2 regions of the Paraburkholderia sp. IW21 genome follow, and region 1 is predicted to be linked to the other one. Evidence: riboswitches for the same ligand, from Rfam matches in the RefSeq annotation. Region 1 holds a riboswitch; the other holds the start of a gene.
The links. A riboswitch is a leader RNA that binds a small molecule or an ion and turns the genes downstream of it on or off. The one in region 1 is predicted to bind thiamine pyrophosphate.

Region 1 (11,225 bases):
AAAATTTTGGCGACGGTCCAGATGATCACCACCACCGAGACGATGATCCACGGATACCATCCCTGGGTGCCGCCGATTTTGCCGCGCACCTCGCCGACACGGTCGATATTGATCGCGAATTTGGGATCGGCCGCCGGCTTCCACACGCGCAGAAACGCGATGGTCAGAATCAGCGACATCATCGACGACAACACATCGGTCAAGCTGTAGTTCACGTAGTTCGATGCGACGAACTGCGTCAGCGCGAAGCTCGCGCCCGACACCAGCAGCACCGGCCACACGCGCAGCATGTTGCGAAAGCCTGCATACACGCCGATCACATAGAACGGCAGCAGGAACGCGAAGAACGGCAACTGGCGGCCGACCATCTTCGCAAGCGAGTCGGCCGGCAGGTGCGTGACCGCGCCGAGCACGGTGATCGGCACGCCGAGCGCGCCGAACGCGACCGGCGCGGTGTTGAAGATGAGCGTGAAGGTCAGCGCCTCGAGTGTGGGGAAGCCCAGCAGGATCAGCAGCGAACTGGTGATCGCAACCGGCGTGCCGAAACCGGAAATCCCTTCGAGCAGCGCGCCGAACGAGAAGCCGACCACGACCAGCACGACGCGCCGGTCGTTCGGCAGATTGTCGATCATCCACATGCGGAAAGCCGCGAAGCGGCCTGAGCGTTGCGCGATGTTGTACAGCAGGATCGCCGCGAACACGATCCACATCACCGGCCAGCAGGCGAACACCACGCCGTTGGCCACCGAATCGACCGCAAGCCCCACTGGAAATTGCCAAAAGAAGACCGCCACGATGAAGCCGACGATCAGTCCCGCGAGCGACGCCTGCCAGGCCGGCCTGCGCGCCCAGCCAAGCAGTAGCAGAACGACGATGATCGGCAGCGCGGCGACAAGAAACGATGGCAATAGCGAATTGCCGACGGGTGTGAGTAGTTGGTGAAACATCGCGTCTCCTTCGTTGTTGTTCGAACTCGACGCAAGACCACGCACTGCGGGCGCGTCGCTATGGCATGACGGATGGGCGTCCGCGACGCTTGCATGACGCGCCGGTTCGCATATTTAAACGAGTACTGTGTGGCTTCCCCAAGCATAGAGCCCGGGCGTAGGGCGTCAAGAAGGGAAACTACGGGCGAAGGAGGGAAGAAAGGCGCGCGCAGCGTCGTGCGGGCCGGGCGGGGCACGTCATGATGCGTGCGCTGGAAAGCCCGGACTCGCCATGCGCCCGCATCGTACGAGGGGCACGGCGGGTAAGTCGGGGCAGCACGACTCAGTGATAGTGGCCGTGACCACCCCATCCGCCGTGGCCGCGCCCCCAATAGCCGCCGAAACCGAAGCCGATCGAGACAGACGGCCCATACCAGCCCGGATACCCGTAGTAGGCGGGGTAAACAGGAGGCGGATAGTAGGCGGGATAAGCCGGCGCAACATACACGGGTGGCGGTTGAGCGACCACGTAGGCAGGCGGCAGGGTTTGCGAATTGGCTTGCGCTTGCTGCGCCGCTTGAGCCTGCTGTTGTTGCTGACTTGCCGGGTCGCCGGCAGTCCCTACGGGTACTTCGCGCTGGGCGCCGGCTGCCGGGACCGTGGCGTAGTACGGGTAGTAGCCCGGATAGTAGCCGTAAGGGTAATAGCAGCCGGACAAGGTCAGCATGCAGGCCGCGCCGGTGAGCGCAATCCCTGCTTGTGCAATACGGGGCAAGCCGCGCGGCAGCCGCGGGCGGATCGCGCAAAACGAGTTGATGACGGGGGACTTCATGACGCGCTCCTGGTTACATCGGACGCCGCCATCCGGGGCGTCATGGCTTGAGCTTACGCCGCCGGAGCGCCAGGAGGATTGCAAAACCGTAACGGCTTATTTCACCTCATTGCGGAGCGTCTCCCGCCGCGACCGGGACACTCCGCGCCGTCCATACATTTGATCGTTTCGCCCCGGCCGGTATTCAGATGGGTGAGCTTGTCAGCAAACTATCGGGTTTCGTAATCACATGTTCCCTGGCGCCTGGCATGCGGTGTGTCAGGCCGCCCAGAAACGCAAAAGCCCGCCAGTGGCGGGCTTCCATACTGCAATGCAGTGATGCAGAGAGCGCTGATGGCGCACGCGTCCTAGTGCGCCCGCGATCCGAACCTTCCGACCTCACTGCCGCTGATAAATCTCAGCGCCTTTCTTCATGAACTCGATCGACTTCACTTCCATGCCTTTCTTCAGTGCATCGTCGTCGGAAAGGCCTTGTTGCGCTGCGAACTCGCGCACGTCCTGCGTGATCTTCATCGAGCAGAAGTGCGGGCCGCACATCGAGCAGAAGTGCGCAACCTTGGCGGAATCCTTCGGCAAGGTTTCGTCATGGAATTCGCGTGCCTTGTCCGGGTCGAGACCGAGATTGAACTGGTCTTCCCAACGGAATTCGAAACGCGCCTTCGACAACGCATTGTCACGCACCTGCGCGCCCGGATGGCCCTTCGCCAGATCGGCGGCGTGCGCGGCGAGCTTGTAGGTGATGATGCCGGTCTTGACGTCGTCCTTGTTCGGCAAACCGAGGTGCTCCTTCGGCGTGACGTAGCAGAGCATCGCAGTGCCGAACCAGCCGATCATCGCAGCGCCGATGCCTGACGTGATGTGGTCGTAGCCCGGAGCGATATCGGTGGTCAACGGTCCCAGCGTGTAGAAAGGTGCTTCGTCGCACCATTCCAGTTGCAGGTCCATGTTTTCCTTGATGAGCTGCATCGGCACGTGGCCCGGGCCTTCGATCATCGTCTGCACGTCGTGCTTCCAGGCGATCTGCGTGAGTTCGCCGAGCGTCTTCAGTTCGCCGAGTTGCGCTTCGTCGTTGGCATCGTAGATCGAGCCGGGACGCAGGCCGTCGCCGAGCGAGAAGGCCACGTCATACGCCTTCATGATTTCGCAAATGTCTTCGAAGTGCTCGTACAGGAAGCTTTCCTTGTGGTGAGCCAGACACCACTTCGCCATGATCGAACCGCCGCGCGACACGATGCCGGTCATGCGCTTGGCCGTCAGCGGCACGTATTGCAGACGCACGCCCGCGTGGATCGTGAAGTAGTCGACGCCTTGTTCGGCTTGTTCGATGAGCGTGTCGCGGAAGATTTCCCACGTCAGGTCTTCGGCCTTGCCGTTGACTTTTTCCAGCGCCTGATAGATCGGTACCGTGCCGATCGGTACCGGGCTATTGCGGATGATCCACTCACGCGTTTCGTGGATGTGCTTGCCGGTGGACAGATCCATCACCGTGTCGCCGCCCCAGCGGATCGCCCACGTCATCTTGTCGACTTCTTCGCCAATTGACGACGTCACCGCCGAGTTGCCGATGTTCGCATTCACCTTCACGAGGAAGTTGCGGCCGATAATCATCGGCTCGCTTTCCGGGTGGTTGATGTTGTTCGGGATGATCGCGCGGCCGCGGGCGACTTCTTCGCGCACGAATTCGGCGGTGATTTCCTTCAGGCCGTCGGGACCGAATGCGCTCGCACCGAACGCCTGGCCCGGATGCTGGCGGCCCATCATCGCGGCGAGCTTTTCGCCGTTCGGACCGCTCGTTTTCAGGCTTTCCAGGTACGCGGCGCGCTGCTGGTTCTCGCGAATCGCGATGTATTCCATTTCCGGCGTGACGATGCCCTGGCGCGCGTAGTGCATCTGCGAGACGTTCTTGCCGGCGATCGCGCGGCGCGGCGTGCGGTGCAGGCCTTTGAAGCGCAGATCGGCGGTCGCGGTATCGGCGGCGCGTTCGCGGCTGAAGTCGCTCGACAGACCCGTCAGCGCTTCGGTGTCGCCGCGCTCTTCGATCCAGGCTTGACGCAGCGCGGGCAGACCGGCGCGGATGTCGATTTTGGCTTCCGGATCGGAGTAGGGGCCCGACGTATCGTAGACGAAGACCGGCGGATTCTTCTCGCCGCCAAAGCTATCCGGCGTATCGGCCTGGGAGATTTCGCGCATCGGCACGCGGATATCGGGGCGCGAGCCGGTCACGTAGACCTTGCGGGAATTCGGCAGCGGCGCGACAGCGGCGGCATCGACGTGGGCGTCGGCGGAAAGGAACTTCGGGTTGGCGTTCATGCATATCTCCTCATGCAAAGCAATGTGGGGCGGCTAAGCAGGAGACGAGACGGAAGTAGTCGGAAGTCGCGAGAGATGAAACAGTAGACCCGGTGCGAAATCCGTACGCTTCCCTGCGCTGGCATTATCCAGATCAGGTTCAAAGGGTATTTCTCACCCACGCAACACGGACCTCCTACCTCCGTGCCACGCAGGACCCCCGCGTTAGCAGCGCACACGATACACCGCCGGGGCGCTGCTTGGCAACCCGTCTTGAAAAAGTCAGATATCGGAGATAACGCCGGTCAGCCGCGCACTATTCTTATTGTGATAGGGCTGCCTGGCATGCTACGGCGCAGTAGCGTTGGGAGGCGGGCGTGCTTTGCTTACAGCGTGAAATCGTCGGCGGCTTCAGGTTGAAACAGGATTTTTTCGAGCTTCAGCACTTTCTCCGTGCCGCTCGGCGGCGTGAAGCGGATGCGTTCGCCGCGTTTGGCGCCGAGCAAGGCAAGGCCAACGGGCGAAAACACGTTCAGGCGGCCGTGCTCGAAGTCCGCGTCGGGCGGATAGACGACCGTCCAGGTCATCTGTTCGCCGCTGGTTTCGTCGACCAGCGTGGCTTGCGAATTCATCGTGACGACATTCGCGGGGATATCGCGCGATTCGACGATCACGGCGCGTTCGAGAACGTCGTCGAGCATGTCTTGCAATTTGGCGTCGGCGCCGGGCGCGGCCGCGTGCTTTTCAAGACGGGCGACGTCGAGTTCGGTGAGGTAACAGGTTTTCGTCTTTTTCATGACGGGTACTCCAATTCGATCTGCATGTAAGGGAACAGCGTGCGGATGAGATCGGCCCGGAACCCGACGACGCGGCCCCGGCGATGGAGGGAGCTGCGTTAGATCGGGCGCCGGGCGGCGAGAAGCGGGAGCGTTCGGAACGGCTGGCCGGCGTGAGGCGCTGATACGTCCGCGCGCGCGCCACCGGCTGCGCGGCGGGGGCGCAAGCGGTTGAAGGCACGGGAGATCGGAAAGCGCATCGGTGTAACCGGCAGAAAGCGAAAGGTATTAGGGTGAGCGCCGGGAAAAAGCTTGGATCGGCGTAATCGAAAGGTGAATGTTAGCACGGGCCGGGGTGTCTTTTTAATTGCCTCGGAGAAGCGAACATCCAAAACTAAAATAAAAATCAGAACCGGCTGTCATAAGCGGTCTCGTGGTTCGACAAACGTGCAGATCCTGATGGAGCACGCCATGCAAATCGCACGAACCCGCCGAGCCGATCGGCCTTTCACCCGAGTAATCGCGCTCACCGTAGCGCTGAGTACGCTGTCGGCCAGCGGCATGGCAACCGCAGCCACGGCCATGTGCACGTCCCATAGCCCATCCCACCGCGTAGCGCTAGTGGAGCTCTACAGCAGTGAAGGCTGCAACAGCTGCCCGCCAGCCGACAACTGGCTGAGCCAGTGGAAAAACAGCGGCACAACCCAAAGCATCGTGCCATTGGCCCTGCACGTGGACTACTGGAACAGCCTCGGCTGGACCGACCGCTTCTCGCAGCATCGCTTTACCGAACGTCAGCAAACCCTCGCTGACCTCGCCGGCGGCCACACCATCTACACGCCCGAGATCTTCGTATCAGGCCGCGAACTGCGCAGCTGGTCACAACGCGACAGTTTTCAGAGCCGCATCGGCCAGGTTGTCGCCGAACCGGCGCAGGCAAACGTGGCGCTGGCACTGAAAACCCAGACGAAGGGCGCATTCAACGTCGATGCGCAATTCACCACCAAGGCGGCCACCACAGCCGGCCAGCTGAACGCCTATGTAGCGGTCTACGAAAACGCGTTGAACTCGCAGGTCAAAGCCGGCGAAAACAGCGGTGCAACGCTGCATCACGAACGCGTCGTGCGGCAATGGATCGGTCCCGTGCCGCTGGTGGCGGGCAACGCACAAATCCACCGCGATGTTCGCATCGACGATGCCGATGCAAACGCCCCCGCTGACAACTTCGGCGTAGTCGCCTTCGTCGAAAACGCCGCCACCGGCGACGTGCTGCAAGTGGCCGAACTGGCCGCCTGTCGTTGACCGCGCGGCGCCCTCATTCAAGGGAGATTTTCATGGCAACGCCTCATGCACTTCGCGAAACCGCTCCGCCCGCCACGCCGAGGAGCGGCACGATTCACCCGGTGTGGGTGCGCGTCACGCATTGGCTCAACGCACTCGCGGCCATCGTGATGATGTTGTCCGGCTGGCGCATCTATGACGCGTCGCCGATCTTCAAAAGCTTTACGTTTCCCCCGGCAATCACGCTCGGCGGCTGGCTCGGCGGCGCGTTGCAATGGCACTTTGCGGCGATGTGGCTACTGGTCTTCAACGGTCTGTTATATCTCGCGCTGAATCTGCTGAGCGGACGCTTCGTGCGCAAGTTCCTGCCGGTCTCGCCGCGCGCCGTGCTGCACGACTTCATCGCGGCCCTGACCGGCAAGCTCTCGCACGCCGATCTGCGCGTCTACAACGCGGTGCAGAAATTCGCCTATCTGTTCGTCGTCTGCGATCTGATCGTGCTCGTGCTCTCGGGCCTCGCGATCTGGAAATCGGTGCAGTTTCCGCTGCTGCGCGGCCTGATGGGCGGCTACGACAACGCGCGCGTCGTCCATTTCTGCGCCATGTCGCTGATGGCCGCGTTCATCGGCGTGCATCTGGCGATGGTGGCGCTCGTGCCGCGCTCGCTGCTGGCGATGCTGCGCGGACGCTGAGCCGCTGCGCCACGGATACGCGAAGCTTAAGGACATCGAATCATGACTAAGCCCACTACAAACCCCGATCGAAAGCCCGGCCTGAATCTGGCTCATAAGCTCGACCGCGAGTCGATCCTGATCGACGCACGGCGCGAACTCGCGATGCCGTCGCGGCGCCTGTTCGGCAAGCGGCTTCTCACGCTCGGCGGCCTCTCGATGCTGACCGGCTGCTCGCTCACCGACAACGATTCGGTCAACGCATTCCTGACGGCCGTGTCGCGTCTGAACGACCGCGCGCAAGCCGCATTGTTCGATCCGAAGCAGCTCGCGCCGACCTATACCGAAGCGGAAATCACGCGGCCGTTCCCGTTCAACGCGTTCTACGGCATTGAAGACGTGCCCGATGTCGACGCGTCCGACTACAAGCTGAAGATCAGCGGCCTCGTCACCGGTCAGCGTGTCTGGACCTTGCCTGAGTTGTACGCGCTGCCGCATGCCGAGCAGATCACGCGGCACATCTGCGTGGAAGGGTGGAGCGCGATCGGCCGCTGGGGCGGCACGCCGTTCAGCGATTTCCTGCGGCGCATCGGCGCGGACACGAGCGCGAAGTACGTTGGCTTCAAATGCGCCGACGACTACTACGAAAGCATCGACATGCCGACCGCGCTGCATCCGCAAACGCTGCTCACGTTCTCGTACGACGGCGAGCGCCTGCCCGCGAAATACGGCTTCCCGATGAAGCTGCGCATGCCGACCAAGCTCGGCTACAAGAATCCGAAGCACATTGTCGAGATGTTCGTCACCAACACGTTTCCCGGCGGCTATTGGGTCGACCAGGGCTACAACTGGTTCGGAGGCTCCTGACGCGCGCGGGTCGGCGCATGCAAAGCCGGATGCTCGACCCCGAGCGGCAGAAGCTTCGGAAACACCCCGGCAAGAGGTACGAGCCGGTTCAGATTCATCCATAACGAAACGGAGTCATCCCATGAAAAAGTTCGCAATCGCAGCAATGGCCGTCGCCCTCCTGACCAGCGGCGGCGCCGCGTTCGCTCAGGCAAGCGGCGCCATGTCCAACGATTCGATGTCCAAGGACATGCCGAAGGATTCGATGTCCAAAGACAACATGTCGAAGGACAACATGAAGAAGGGCACGATGAAGCACGACAAGATGAAAAAGGGCAGCGACGGGATGGGCATGAAGCACGAAGCGTCGGGCGCGATGGCCAACTGAGCCTTGCTGTCGATGCCGGCCGCATAGCTTTAGCGCCGGTTTTACCTGTGCGGCAAAAGCCGGGGAAACGTCCCCGGCTTTTTGTTGCAGGCACGCAAATAAGTGACGATTCTTTCAGACGACGCGGTGGGCGCTTACTGCATAATGCGATTCGCGCCAAACGTTTGGCGCGTGTCAGCCGCGGATCGATTTCTTTCGACTGCCGCGGCGGTGTGGCCCCATTGGCCATCTATCGTCCTTCCGTTCCACCGACATGTCCGCCAGCCTCGCCCGTCAGACCGCATCGCCGATGCGATGTCCGCCATCCCGCCACAGGGTCTTCAGCGGGGGCGCAGCACCTCGAGCGGCACCGGCGGATTGAACGCATGTCGCTGCAATTCCCAAGCCGTTTTCCGCGTGGTTTCCCGATCCGTTTGCCGCAGTCCCGCAACGGACAGATCACGCTCGCGCTCGCCGTCGTCTATCTCGTGTGGGGCTCGACGTATCTCGCCGTGCACGTCGCGCTCGGTTCGTTTCCGCCGCTGCTGCTCTCGGGGCTGCGCAATCTGTTTGCCGGCGTAGGGCTTTTCGTCTTCGCGGCGCGCCGCAATCCGGTCTGGCCGAGTGCGGCGGAAATCCGCAATGCCGGCCTTGTCGGCACGATGCTGGTCGGCTTGTCGAGCGGCATGCTGGCCTATGGCATGCGCACCGTCGGCACCGGCACTGCGGCGGTTATGGTGGCGACCGTGCCGCTATTCGCGACGGTGATCGCGGCGGTGGCGGGGCGCAAGATCGGCAGAGGCGAGTGGTTCGCGGTGGGCCTCGGCCTCGTCGGCATCGCGATCCTGAGTCACGGCGACAGCACGCCGGGGTCGGCGGGCGGCAGTCTTGCGATTCTCTGCGGCGCGCTCTTCTGGGCAGGCGGCGCGCACCTGGCCGGGCGGCTGAAGCTGCCGTCGGACCTGTTTCTGTCGACGTCGTTGCAGATCGGCCTGGGCGGCGCGATGTCGACAATGGTGGCGTGGGTCTCGGGCGAGCGGATGATGGAGGTGCATTTTCTGCCGATAGTGGCCTTCGTCTACCTGATGCTGATCGGCACGATGACCGCCTATGTTGCGTATGGCTTTCTGATCCGGCACACGAGTCCGATCATCGCCAGCAGTTGCATGTACGTGAATCCGGTGGTCGCGGTGGCGCTGGGCGCACTGCTGCTCGGGGAGCCGGTCACGCACTCGACCGTGATTGCGACTATCGTGATTCTGGCGAGCGTGGGTCTGTCCTTCTGGTTCGATTACCGGAAGAAGAGTCGCGCTTGAGACGGGCGGCGGCCGGCTGTCTGCTGCCCGTCGCCCGGTCGCCGCTGCTTCAAAGCGCCGCGGCCACTTCCGCGCCTTCGCGAATCGCGCGTTTCGCATCCAGTTCCGTGGCGACCTTTGCGCCGCCGATCACGTGATAGCGTGGAACCTTGGCTCCGTTGGGCCGTTTGGCGCCGTTCGGCGAGATTCCGCCGGTGACGATCAGGCCCACCCCGCCTTTCGCGCGCTCGCGAAAATATGCGGCGAGTTTCGGGTAATGCCAGAAACGATCTTCCATGCCGGTGTGCATCGAACCCATCACCACGCGGTTGCGCAAGCGAGTGAAGCCGAGGTCGAGTTCGGCGAGCAAGTGTTGGTAAGACATGCAGGGGTCATGTAAGTATTGGGTGCGCACGAACAATACACCGCGCTTCAGGCCAACCGTCCGGGGAAAGTTTCTAATCCCCGCAACGCGCTGTTCCATAAGACATTCTTCCGTTTCCCTCAGCCATATCGCCCCCCCGGCACACGCATTGCTGAATGCGAGCGTCCATTGACACGGACCGCGCCGCTCATAAAAACCAGGCGCGATGTGCAGCAGGGATAGGAGGGGCGATTCATTTCGGAGAGCCTGGCTGGAACCGTTCAAACGATCAACGAACACGGTTTCCGGCGGCACGATGTCCGAAGCGGAACGCCCGCAAATCAACGGGTCGCGGGCCCAACATCGATATAGGTGAATACAATGAAACTGATCCGAACCATGGCGGCTGTGGTAGCGGCTGCATCTGTTCTTAGCGCTTGCGGTGGCGGCGGCTCCAGCGACGTAGGCAAGGAACTCGGGCTGACCAATCCGCAGATCCATTTCATCCACGCAATCCCTGGCGGCCCGGCAGTCGACTTCCTCGTGAACGGCACCGCACCCTCGGGACAGACGAATATCGCCTATAAGGGCGTGACGAACTTCACCAACATCAACACGGGTTCGACGACGGTCGCCTACTCGGCTACCGGCACGACGACGGCTCTCGCCAGCGGCAACTTCCCCAATGTCGCGAAGGGTCACGAATACACGGTGCTGGCTTTGCCGGCGCTGACTGCGCCGGATATCGGCCTGATCGACGATCCGTTCGACAAGGGTCTCCTGTCCAATAGCGCGCGCCTGCGTGGCTTCAACGCATCGGCTAACGCGACCGACCTCGACCTGTATCTGGTCCCGGCAGCCGGCACCAACAACATCACCAATGTCAGTCCGACGATGGCGGGCGTGTCGTTCAAGAATGCCGTCCCGGCAAGCGGCCAGGATTCGATCTACGTATCCGGCGGCCAATATGTGCTGATCGCGACAGTGGCGGGCAGCAAGACGCCGATCTTCCAGTCGCCGTCTTTCTCGCTGTCGAACAACGCTGACTGGCTGGTGACGTCGGTGCCGACGGCCGGTGCACTCAGCCCAGTCAAGCCGGGGCAGATTCATCTGCTGGTCGCGCAGAACGGCAACACCACCACGCCGAGCGTTGAGTTGTCGAATACGCTGACGGGTCAATAAGCTCGCGGACGCAAGCCTGCGTGCATAGCAGGCTGCGGATACACAATAAACATCTGTCCTGGGGAGGACATGCGGCGATCCACGCAAGGGGATCGCCGTTTTGTTTGCGGGCGTGGCAACGGGAGGGGGCAATCCGCTCGATAGACGCAATTCCGCGTGCGGAGACGCAGCACGATGCACTGCGTACAGGCCGGCCATAAAAAAAGCCCGCAGCGGTTGCCCGCGACGGACTAGGGAGACACCGCCCGGCAACCCGCCGGGCCGTCAACCGGTACCTTACTTGGCCTCTTCGGCCGAATTCGTGATGGCGTGGCCACCCTTCGAAATATCCTGTCCGGCCCCCGCCATTGTGTTGCAGCCCGCGAGCGCAGCCGTCCCTGCAATGAGAAGCAAAGC
Region 2 (11,225 bases), on a different contig from region 1:
TCGGCACGCAGCAACTCGTATCAGACGTACAAGGAATACGCGCATCTGATCAACGATCAGACCAAGCGCCACATGACGTTCCGCGGTCTGTTCGAATTCAAGTTCGATCCGACCAAGGCGATCCCGCTCGACGAAGTCGAATCGGCGAAAGATATCGTCAAGCGTTTCGCCACCGGCGCCATGTCGCTGGGTTCGATCTCGACCGAGGCTCACGCCACGCTGGCTGTCGCGATGAACCGCATCGGCGGCAAGTCGAACACGGGCGAAGGCGGCGAGGACGTCAACCGTTACCGCAACGAACTGCGCGGCATTCCGATCAAGAACGGCGACACCATGAAGTCGGTGATCGGCGATGAAGTGATCGTCGACATTCCGCTGAAGGACGGCGATTCGCTGCGCTCGAAGATCAAGCAGGTGGCGTCGGGCCGTTTCGGCGTGACGGCGGAATACCTGGCGTCGGCTGATCAGATTCAGATCAAGATGGCGCAGGGCGCGAAGCCGGGCGAAGGCGGTCAGTTGCCGGGCCACAAGGTCTCGGAATACATCGGCAAGCTGCGTTACTCGGTGCCGGGCGTCGGCCTGATTTCGCCGCCGCCGCACCACGACATCTACTCGATCGAAGATCTGGCGCAGCTGATTCACGACCTGAAGAACGCCAACTCGGCGGCGAGCATTTCGGTGAAGCTGGTGTCGGAATCGGGCGTCGGGACGGTGGCAGCGGGTGTCGCCAAGGCGAAGGCCGATCACGTTGTGATCGCCGGCCATGACGGCGGCACGGGTGCATCGCCGCTGTCGTCGGTGAAGCATGCCGGCACGCCGTGGGAACTGGGTCTGGCTGAAACGCAGCAGACGCTGGTGCTGAACCAGCTGCGCGGCCGTATCCGCGTGCAGGCCGACGGTCAGATGAAGACCGGGCGCGACGTCGTGATCGGCGCGCTGCTCGGCGCGGACGAATTCGGCTTCGCGACGGCGCCGCTCGTCGTCGAAGGCTGCATCATGATGCGCAAGTGCCACCTGAACACCTGCCCGGTCGGCGTTGCGACGCAAGACCCGGTGCTGCGTGCGAAATTCCAGGGCCAGCCGGAACACGTCGTCAACTTCTTCTTCTTCGTTGCGGAAGAAGCACGCGAAATCATGGCGCAACTGGGCATCCGCAAGTTCGACGACCTGATCGGCCACGCCGAACTGCTCGACATGAAGAAGGGCGTGGAACACTGGAAGGCGAAGGGTCTCGACTTCTCGCGCGTGTTCTATCAGCCGCAGGTTTCGGCAGACGTGGCGAAGAAGCACGTCGACGTGCAGGACCACGGGCTGGAGAAAGCGCTCGATCACACGCTGATCGAGAAGGCGAAGGTCGCGATCGAGAAGGGCGAGCACGTCTCGTTCATCCAGCCGGTGCGCAACGTGAACCGTACGGTCGGCGCGATGCTGTCCGGCACGATCGCGAAGAAGTACGGCCACGACGGCCTGCCCGACGACACCATTCACATCCAGCTGAAGGGCACCGCGGGTCAGAGTTTCGGCGCGTTCCTCGCGAGAGGCATCACGCTGGATCTGGTCGGCGACGGCAACGACTACGTTGGCAAGGGCCTGTCGGGCGGGCGCATCATCATCCGTCCTACGAATGATTTCCGCGGCAAGTCGGAAGAGAACATCATCTGCGGCAACACGGTGATGTATGGCGCGATCGAAGGCGAAGCGTTCTTCCGCGGTGTCGCAGGCGAGCGTTTCTGCGTGCGTAACTCGGGCGCGACGGCGGTTGTCGAAGGCACGGGCGACCACGGTTGCGAATACATGACGGGTGGCACGGTAATCGTGCTCGGCGAAACGGGCCGTAACTTCGCGGCCGGTATGTCGGGTGGCATTGCCTATGTGTTCGATCCGGACAGCACGTTCGCGGGCAAGTGCAACAAGTCGATGGTCGTGCTCGATCCGGTCTTGCAACAGGCCGAACAGGAACGCACGGTCGACAAGGGCTTGTGGCACAGCGGCACGACCGACGAAGCCCTGCTCAAGGGTCTCATCGAACGTCACTTCCAGTTCACGGGTTCGCCGCGTGCAAAGGCGCTGCTCGAAAACTGGGATGCGTCGCGCCGTCAATTCGTGAAGGTGTTCCCGACCGAATACAAGCGCGCGCTGGGCGAGATGGCAGCGAAGAAGGCGAACAAGGAAGTGCTCGCCGCCTGACGTGTCGCAGAGTCGCTTCGCTGGCCGTCAGCGCAAAAGACGTCACATTTAGCCGTACCTGCCGCCGCTCGATAGTTCGAGGCGCGGCGGGTGTAGATCACCTCACCTGATACAGATAGAGAAGAGAACCACATGGGCAAGGCAACCGGTTTTCTCGAGTTCGAGCGCCGCCACGAGGCGTACGAAGCTCCGCTCACGCGTGTGAAGCACTACAAGGAATTCGTCGCGGCACTGACCGACGACGAAGCCAAGATTCAAGGCGCGCGTTGCATGGACTGCGGCATTCCGTTCTGCAACAACGGCTGCCCGGTGAACAACATCATTCCGGACTTCAACGACCTGGTGTTCCATCAGGACTGGAAGAACGCGATTGAAGTGCTGCACTCGACCAACAACTTCCCCGAGTTCACGGGCCGCATCTGCCCGGCGCCGTGCGAAGCGGCGTGCACGCTCGGCATCAACGACGACCCGGTCGGCATCAAGTCGATCGAACACGCGATTATCGACAAGGCCTGGGCGGAAGGCTGGGTTGCACCGCAGCCGCCAAAGCACAAGACCGGCAAGAAGGTCGCGGTGGTCGGCTCTGGCCCCGCCGGTTTGGCTGTCGCGCAGCAACTCGGGCGCGCGGGGCACGATGTGACTGTGTTCGAAAAGAACGACCGCATCGGTGGTTTGCTGCGTTACGGCATTCCTGACTTCAAGCTGGAAAAGTGGCTGATCGATCGCCGCATGCGCCAGATGGAAGCCGAAGGCGTGACGTTCCGCGCCAACGTGTTTGTCGGCCGCGCGGATTCGCTACCGGGACACATCGGCAACACGGCGAAGGAAACCATCACGCCGGCTGAACTGAAAGAACAGTTCGACGCCGTGGTGATCGCCGGCGGTTCGGAAACGCCGCGCGATCTGCCGGTGCCGGGTCGCGAGCTGGAAGGCATCCACTACGCGATGGAATTCCTGCCGCAGCAGAACAAGGTCAACGCCGGCGACAAGGTCGCGAACCAGTTGCTTGCCAAGGGCAAGCACGTGGTCGTGATCGGTGGCGGCGATACGGGTTCGGACTGCGTGGGTACGTCGAATCGTCATGGAGCGAAGAGCGTCACGCAATTCGAACTGCTGCCGCAACCGCCGGAAGAAGAGAACAAGCCTTTGGTATGGCCGTACTGGCCGATCAAGCTGCGCACATCGTCGTCGCATGACGAAGGCTGCTCGCGCGATTGGGCGGTTGCGACCAAGCGTCTCGAAGGCAAGAACGGCAAGGTCGAGAAGCTGATTGCCGCGCGCGTCGAATGGAAGGACGGCAAGATGCAGGAAGTGCCGAACTCCGAGTTCGAAATGAAGGCCGATCTGGTGCTGCTGGCCATGGGTTTCACGCAGCCGGTCTCGCCGGTGCTCGAAGCGTTCGGCGTCGACAAGGATGCGCGCGGCAACGTGCGTGCGTCGACCGAAGGCGACAAGGCGTACTACACGTCGGTGGACAAGGTGTTCACCGCCGGCGACATGCGCCGTGGCCAGTCGCTGGTGGTGTGGGCGATCCGCGAAGGCCGTCAGTGCGCACGCTCGGTCGATGCGTTCCTGATGGGTCATTCGGAACTGCCGCGCTAAGCGTCTCCGGCCAGTTTTCGCCCTTAAGTCGGTGCGGAAACTGGCCACTGCATGCAGGAAGAGGTGGAGACGACAAGGCGGTACATAAGCGGTACACCAAAGCGCTGGCGCGCTTCGTCGTCGGCGCCGCGTGCATGCAGCATCAAGGCGGTGCGCGGCGCGGCGATGCGTCGTGCCAGTGCCGCGCCAATACCCGAGCCCGCGCCGGTGATCAACACGACGCGATCGCGATCAACGTTACTCATGCCGCTCATGCGGCGACCGGTTCGCCCGAGCGCTCGACCTCGAGCGTTTCGCCATGGAACGCCGCCAGCGATTCGCGATGCGCAACGCTGACGATCGCCGCCTTCGGCAGCCGTTCGGTGAACAGGTGATAGAGACGTGCTTCGTTCACTGAATCGAGCGCGCTGGTCGCTTCGTCGAGAAACAGGTAGTCCGGCTTGTGCAGCAAGACGCGCGCGCCGGCGAGACGCTGTTGTTCGCCCGGCGAGAGAATGCGGGTCCAGTGCCCCGATTCCTGCAGACGGTCGGCGTACTCCGACAGGTGACAGGTGACGAGCGCTTCGCGGCATTCGTCATCGGTGTAGACGTCGCCAGCGGACGGATAGGTGAGCGCGGCTTTCAGCGTGCCGATCGGCATGTAGCTGACCTGCGGGATGAACATCATGCGTGCGTTGACCGGGGCGTCGATCGAACCGTCGCCGAACGGCCACAAGCCGGCGAGCGCGCGCATCAGCGTACTCTTGCCCGAACCGGACGGACCACGTACCAGCCAGCGTGAGCCAGGCTTGATCGCGATATCGCGAATGCGCGACAGCGGGTTGCCGTTCGGCAACGCAAGCTGGAGGCCTTCGGTGGAGAGCTTGTCCTCGTCGACGAAATGCAGGTTGATGCCGCCATGCGCGGTAGCCGGCGACACCGATTCCTTTAGGCGCGGCGCATGCACAATGCGCTTGAATTCACGCAGCCGGTTCACGGTAGCGCGCCATTCGACCAAGGTGCCGTAACTGTTGATGAACCACGAAAACGAATCGCTGACGGTGCCGAACGCGCTCGAAATCTGCATCAGCACGCCGAACGTGAAAGCGCCCGCGAAGTAGCGGGGCGCCGCGACTACCAGCGGAAAGATGATCGCGATCTGGCCGTAGAAACTCAGCACGAAAGTAAGCCGCTTGGTGTACTTCATCACCTGCCACCAGTTGTCGCGGATGCGGCCGAACAGCGAGCGTGCGTTCGTCTTCTCGGTTTCCATGCCGTTGTAGAAGGCAATCTGCTCGGCGTTTTCACGCAGACGGATCAGGCCGAAACGGAAATCCGCCTCGACTTTCTGCGCCTGGTAGTTGATCGACACGAGCGGATGGCCGACCTTCTGGATGATCAACGAGCCGACCACCGCGTAAAGCGCAGCGGCCCACACCATGTAGCCGGGAATCTGCACCGGCATGCCGCCGAGCGAGACGGTCAGCGCACCCGCCAGCGACCACAGGATCGTGATGAACGACACCAGCGTGACGACCGTGGACAGCAGATCGAGCGTTAGCGTGAGCGTGCTGGTGGCGAAGGATTGCAGGTCGTCGCTGATCCGCTGGTCGGGGTTGTCGGTGAGCCGGTCGCGTTCGATCCGGTAGAAGGCGCTGTCGTGCAGCCACTCGTTCAGGTAGCGTGTGGTCAGCCACTGACGCCAGCGGAAGCCGAGCATCTGGCGCAGATAGCGGCCATACACCGCGAGGATGATGAAGCCGAACGCGAGCCCCGAGAACACCATCAGCAGGTGCGGGAAGTCGTGCACGTTTTTGGTTTGCAGCGCGTTGTAGAAGTCGGCGCTCCAGCGGTTCAGGCGCACGTTGATCCACACGACGAGCAGATTCATCACGATGATCGTAATGAGGAGCGCCCACGCCGTGTTCCGTTCTTCGGAGACCCAGTAGGGTTTGATCAGGCTCCAGGCGGAGACTTTTTCGTCCGGCGGCAGCGCGCGGCTGGAAGAGGTATTCGGTGTCATGAGCATCCTGATGTAGTGCTGGCCCATCAAGGCTGGCCTTTTCAGGCCGGCCCACGGCGGGTTTGCGGTGCATGCCCCAGACGTCGTGCTCGACGAACGCACGACCGGGTGGGCGTCCGATTCTGGCGCCAAGCCCTTAAGCGAAAATTAATTTCCGCCCTTCGCTCGGGCGGCGAAGCGGGGCGCCGGTGCCTGGCTCCTGCGACATCCGCTTGTGGCATTGTGCCAGAGCGCTGCCATCGGCCGCAGCGATGAACTGAAAGACGGTGCCGGATCAGCAGCATGAGACGGCACAGGCCAAGGGTTTGCGGGCCCCGCGCCTTTTATGGTCTAATGACCTTCGACGAAACAGGGGTGCTTTGCACACAGGCTGCATGATTTTCATGCAGCGGCTGCAAGGCTGAGAGAGACCCTTTGCACCCGATCCGGGTAATACCGGCGCGGGAAGTTTCCGGAAGCAGCCAGTCTTCCATTCCCCGCCGGGCGGCGTCCGTCATTTGGACGCGCGTGTCGCCCGGCCGGCCTCACCCGCCGGTTTCGTCCTGGGTACGTGCGTATGTTGACCGTACGGAAAGGACTCGATGACCGCCTATTCTTCAGATATGTGTTTTGCTCTTCGCCACGCTTTCGTCGGCTATGTCGGCGCGTCGTGCTGCTTTAGCCTTGCTGGCCGTTGTGACACGGAGTGCGCGCGATGAATCGTCCTGCTCAACCCGATTTCGCAGTGCTCGGCGGCGGGCTTTGCGGGCGTCTGGTCGCATGGCGTCTCGCCGGCCAGGGGCATCGCGTGGCGCTTTACGAGCGTGGTGATGCAGCGGGTACGCAGTCCGCCGCGTGGGTCGCCGCTGCGATGCTGGCGCCGCTTGCCGAAGCCGCCAGTGCGGAACTGCTGATCACGCGTCTCGGCGCGAGTTCGCTCGACACCTGGCCGCTAGTGCTGGCCGAATTGCCCGAACCGGTGTTTTTCCAGCGCAATGGCACGCTGGTCGTATGGCATCACGCCGACCGCACTGAAGCACCGCTGTTCGAACGCCGTGTGCGCTCAAATGCCCCAGCCGAACTGCTCGACGGCGGTTTCGTGGCGCTTGCGGGTGCTCAGGTCGGAGCCGCCGAGCCCGCACTCGCGGGCCGCTTCAATCAGGGCTGGCTGCTGCCGCGCGAAGGCCAACTGGACAACCGGCAGGTGCTTGCCGCGCTCGCTGCAGGCCTCGCCCAGCGCGGCGTCGAGACGCACTGGAACACCCCGGTCGACGACCATGCGCTGCCGCCGGCGCGTGTCACGATCGACTGCCGGGGTTTGGGCGCGAAGCCGGTGCTGCCCACGCTGCGCGGCATTCGCGGCGAAGTCGCAAGGGTGCATGCGCCCGGTATCAAACTGACGCGGCCGGTGCGGCTGCTGCATCCGCGCTATCCGCTCTACATCGCGCCGAAGCAGGACGATCTCTACGTGATCGGCGCAACCGAAGTAGAAGGTGAGGACATGTCGCCGGTCAGCGTGCGCTCGGCGCTCGAACTGCTGAGCGCGGCGTTTTCCGTGCACCCCGGTTTCGGCGAGGCACGCATCCTCGAACTGAATTCGCAGTGCCGCCCGACTTTGCCGGACCACCGTCCAGCTTTGCTGTGGGATGGCGCGCAGACGTTGCGCGTGAACGGCCTGTACCGGCACGGCTACATGATCGTGCCCGAAGTCGCCGACGAAGCCGCGCGCTTCGCCGCGGCGCTCCTCGACGGCCGCATTGGCGACGCCGACGCGTTCGTCGACTGGCAAAGTGCGGCGCGCTGGAGCGAGCTGTTTCAACTGGATTCCACGCGGGAGCCGGCATGAGCGTTGCACGACAGTTTGTGAACAACAGCGGCATACAAGCGAATGCCACGCCGTTTCCGCCCTCGATTGAAGCGTATTCGAACACCATGGACATTCACATCAATCAGAAGCCGTTGTCGCTGCCCGAAGGCGCGACTGTCGCCGATGCGCTCGTCGCGTACGGCGCGCGTCCGCCGTTCGCGGTCGCATTGAACGGCGATTTCGTCGCGCGCACCCAGCATGCGGCGCGCGCGCTGCAGCCGGGCGACAAGCTCGATGTCGTGCAACCCGTGGCCGGCGGCTAAGACCCGCGCCACGCATTGCCGGAGACCAGCATTATGCAAATGACTTCCCCCCGAACCGCCGACGCGCTCACGCTCTACGGCGAAACCTTCGCGAGCCGCGTGTTGCTCGGCACCTCGCGCTATCCGTCGCTGCAATCGCTGTCGGATTCGATCGACGCCGCGCGGCCCGGCATGGTGACCGTCGCGCTGCGCCGGCAGATGAACGAAGGCGGCGCCGAAGCCGGCTTCTTCGATCTGCTCAAGCGCCACGGCGTGCCGCTGTTGCCGAATACGGCCGGCTGCCTGACCGTCGGCGAGGCGGTGACGACCGCGCATATGGCGCGCGAAATTTTCGACACCGAGTGGATCAAGCTCGAACTGATCGGCGACGACTACACGTTGCAGCCCGACCCGATTGGCCTGATCGAAGCGGCTGCGCAACTCATCAAGGACGGCTTCAAGGTGCTGCCGTATTGCACCGAAGATCTGGTGATCGGCCGCCGTCTGCTGGATGCGGGCTGCGAGGCGCTGATGCCGTGGGGCGCGCCGATCGGCACCGGCAAGGGCGTGATCAATCCGTATGGCCTGCGGGTACTGCGCGAGCGGCTGCCGGATGTGCCGTTGATCGTCGATGCAGGGCTCGGCGTGCCGTCGCACGCCGCGCAGGTGATGGAGTGGGGCTTCGACGGCGTGCTGCTGAACACCGCCGTTTCGCAGGCCACGCATCCCGATGCGATGGCGCGCGCCTTCGCGCTGGGCGTCGACGCGGGGCGCCAGGCGTTTCTGGCGGGGCCGATGGCCGAACGCGAAAGTGCGCACGCGAGCACGCCGGTGGTCGGCATGCCGTTCTGGCACCAGGACGGGAGCGGCGCATGACGCAAACTTTGCCTTTGACCCAACGCGACCTCTTCTGGCCGCCCGCCGACGAACTCACCGAAGCCACCGAGCGGATCCGCGCCCGCCTGGGCGAGTGGCCGCCGACGCACGCGCCGTGGCGCATCTGCCTGACCGCGCCCGACGAGCCCGATGGCCGCGACCTGATCATCGTCGCCGACGCGCAGCAGCATGGCGAGCAGATAGCGCGCTGGCAAGTGCAAGGCGCCGGCGTGATCGTCGCTGCGGAGAACAAGGCCGCGTTGCATCTGGGCGGCGAAAAATACCGTCTGGAAGGTCATCTGCCTGAAGACTGGATTCCCGCGCTGGCCGCGTTTCTGGACTGCGGTTTCGATCCACACGACGCGCTGGTCCTGGCGCTCGCGTGGCGCGACGGCGACGAAACCAAAGCGGACGACGCATTTCCGGCCAATATCGCGCGCTTCCCGCGTCTTGCGGGGCTGCCTGCCGCACCCGCGCAGGCGTTCGCGCGTTGTCCCGAGCGGCTCGGTCTTTACCCGGTTCTGCCGACCGCGGAATGGGTCGAGCGGGTGGTGGCTTTCGGCGTGAAAACGGTCCAGTTGCGCCGCAAATTGGCCGAACCCGCCGACGAACTGAAGCGGGAAATCGCCCGCTGTGTCGCTGCGGGCCGGCAGCACGACGCTCAGGTTTTCATCAACGATCACTGGCAAGCTGCGCTGCAAGCGGGCGCTTATGGCGTCCACCTCGGGCAGGAAGACCTGCATACCGCCGACCTGTCCGCGCTTGCTGCGGCAGGCATCCGGCTCGGCTTGTCGACGCACGGTTTCTACGAAATCCTGAAGGCACTGCACTTCCGGCCCAGCTACATTGCGTTGGGCGCGGTATTCCCGACCACCACCAAGGCCATGCCGACCGCGCCGCAAGGCCTCAAGCGTCTGGCACGGTATGTGCGGATGCTTGACGGCGTCGTGCCGCTGGTCGCGATTGGCGGGATCGACATGCAGGTATTGCCGGACGTGCTGGCGACGGGCGTGGGCTGTGCCGCCGTAGTGCGCGCCGTGACCGAGGCCGCTGACCCGGCTGCCGCGGTTTCTGCGCTGCAACATGCGTTTACGCAATAATCGTCACGTTCCATAAAGAGACGGGGACCCTCACGGCAACTTTTGCATGATGGCCCTATAATTCGGCCTTCCGTGTAAAAGGACTGTCAGTTTCGTGTCTTCCTCCCCCGAGACCCTACTTGAGCTGCGCGACGTCGACTTCGGTTATGGCGACCGGCTCGTCCTGTCGAACCTGAATTTGCGCTTCAAGCGTGGCCAGGTCGTCGCGGTCATGGGCGGCTCGGGTTGCGGCAAGACCACGGTGCTGCGTTTGATCGGCGGTCTGGTGCGCGCCCAGCGCGGCGAGGTCCTGTTTCAAGGCCAGGACATCGGCGCGCAAACGCGCGACGGCCTGTACGCGCTGCGCCGCAAAATGGGCATGCTGTTCCAGTTCGGGGCGCTGTTCACCGACATGTCGGTGTTCGAAAACGTCGCTTTCGCGCTGCGCGAGCATACCGAGCTCCCCGAGGAACTGATCCGCGACCTCGTGTTGATGAAGCTCAACGCGGTGGGCCTGCGCGGCGCGCGCGATCTGCTGCCGTCGGAGATTTCCGGCGGGATGGCGCGGCGCGTGGCGTTGGCCCGCGCGATTGCACTCGACCCCGAGCTGATGATGTACGACGAGCCGTTCGCCGGCCTCGATCCGATCTCGCTCGGCATCACCGCGAACCTGATTCGCGCGCTGAATCAGGCACTTGGCGCCACGTCCATCCTGGTCACGCACGACGTGCCGGAGTCGTTCGCGATTGCCGATTACGTCTATTTCGTCGCCAACGGCGGGGTTCACGCCGAAGGTACGCCGGCTGAGCTGCGCGCGTCGACCGATCCCACGGTGCGCCAGTTCATCGACGGCGCGCCGGACGGGCCGTTCAAGTTCCACTATTCCAGCAAGACGCCGCTCGCGGCGGACTTCGGCATCGGCGGAGGTCATTCATGATCAGTTCGATCGGCCGCTCGGTACTCGACGGGCTGGGCACGGCCGGCTACGCCACGCGTTTCTTCTTCCGGCTGCTGCTCGAATTTTTCCCGCTGCTGCGCCGGCCGCGTCTTGTCACGAAGCAGATCCACTTCGTGGGCAATTATTCGTTGGTGATCATCGCCGTGTCGGGGTTGTTCGTCGGCTTCGTGCTCGGCTTGCAGGGCTACTACACGCTGAACCGCTACGGCTCCGAACAGGCGCTGGGGCTGCTGGTCGCGCTTTCGCTGGTGCGCGAACTCGGCCCGGTGGTCACGGCACTCCTGTTCGCAGGCCGCGCCGGCACGTCGCTCACCGCCGAAATCGGCTTGATGAAGGCAGGCGAACAGTTGACCGCGATGGAAATGATGGCGGTGGATCCGGTCAAGGTGGTGGTGGCGCCGCGCTTGTGGGCGGGCATCATTTCCATGCCGAT

Region 2: another riboswitch for thiamine pyrophosphate. It lies ahead of ACAX43_RS27775 (FAD-dependent oxidoreductase); the one in region 1 lies ahead of thiC (phosphomethylpyrimidine synthase ThiC).

Annotation. Positions count from the first base shown of each region.
Region 1 is NZ_JBGGWA010000011.1:104,617-115,841, forward strand. It holds gene ACAX43_RS24450 (L-lactate permease) at 1-947, opposite strand, end outside; gene ACAX43_RS24455 (hypothetical protein) at 1,270-1,758, opposite strand; gene thiC (phosphomethylpyrimidine synthase ThiC) at 2,137-4,068, opposite strand; TPP riboswitch at 4,161-4,279, opposite strand; gene ACAX43_RS24465 (GreA/GreB family elongation factor) at 4,434-4,844, opposite strand; gene ACAX43_RS24470 (DUF1223 domain-containing protein) at 5,295-6,125, shown strand; gene ACAX43_RS24475 (cytochrome b/b6 domain-containing protein) at 6,158-6,796, shown strand; gene ACAX43_RS24480 (molybdopterin-dependent oxidoreductase) at 6,839-7,642, shown strand; gene ACAX43_RS24485 (pentapeptide MXKDX repeat protein) at 7,764-8,009, shown strand; gene ACAX43_RS24490 (EamA family transporter) at 8,375-9,304, shown strand; partial or broken gene ACAX43_RS24495 (NADPH-dependent 2,4-dienoyl-CoA reductase) at 9,405-9,668, opposite strand; gene ACAX43_RS24500 (DUF4397 domain-containing protein) at 10,029-10,829, shown strand; gene ACAX43_RS24505 (entericidin A/B family lipoprotein) at 11,106-11,225, opposite strand, start outside.
Region 2 is NZ_JBGGWA010000014.1:79,161-90,385, reverse strand. It holds gene ACAX43_RS27795 (glutamate synthase-related protein) at 1-2,187, shown strand, start outside; gene ACAX43_RS27790 (glutamate synthase subunit beta) at 2,320-3,789, shown strand; partial or broken gene ACAX43_RS27785 (short-chain dehydrogenase) at 3,891-4,043, opposite strand; gene ACAX43_RS27780 (ABC transporter ATP-binding protein/permease) at 4,040-5,791, opposite strand; TPP riboswitch at 6,132-6,255, shown strand; gene ACAX43_RS27775 (FAD-dependent oxidoreductase) at 6,486-7,616, shown strand; gene thiS (sulfur carrier protein ThiS) at 7,703-7,900, shown strand; gene ACAX43_RS27765 (thiazole synthase) at 7,940-8,755, shown strand; gene thiE (thiamine phosphate synthase) at 8,752-9,855, shown strand; gene ACAX43_RS27755 (ABC transporter ATP-binding protein) at 9,950-10,771, shown strand; gene mlaE (lipid asymmetry maintenance ABC transporter permease subunit MlaE) at 10,768-11,225, shown strand, end outside.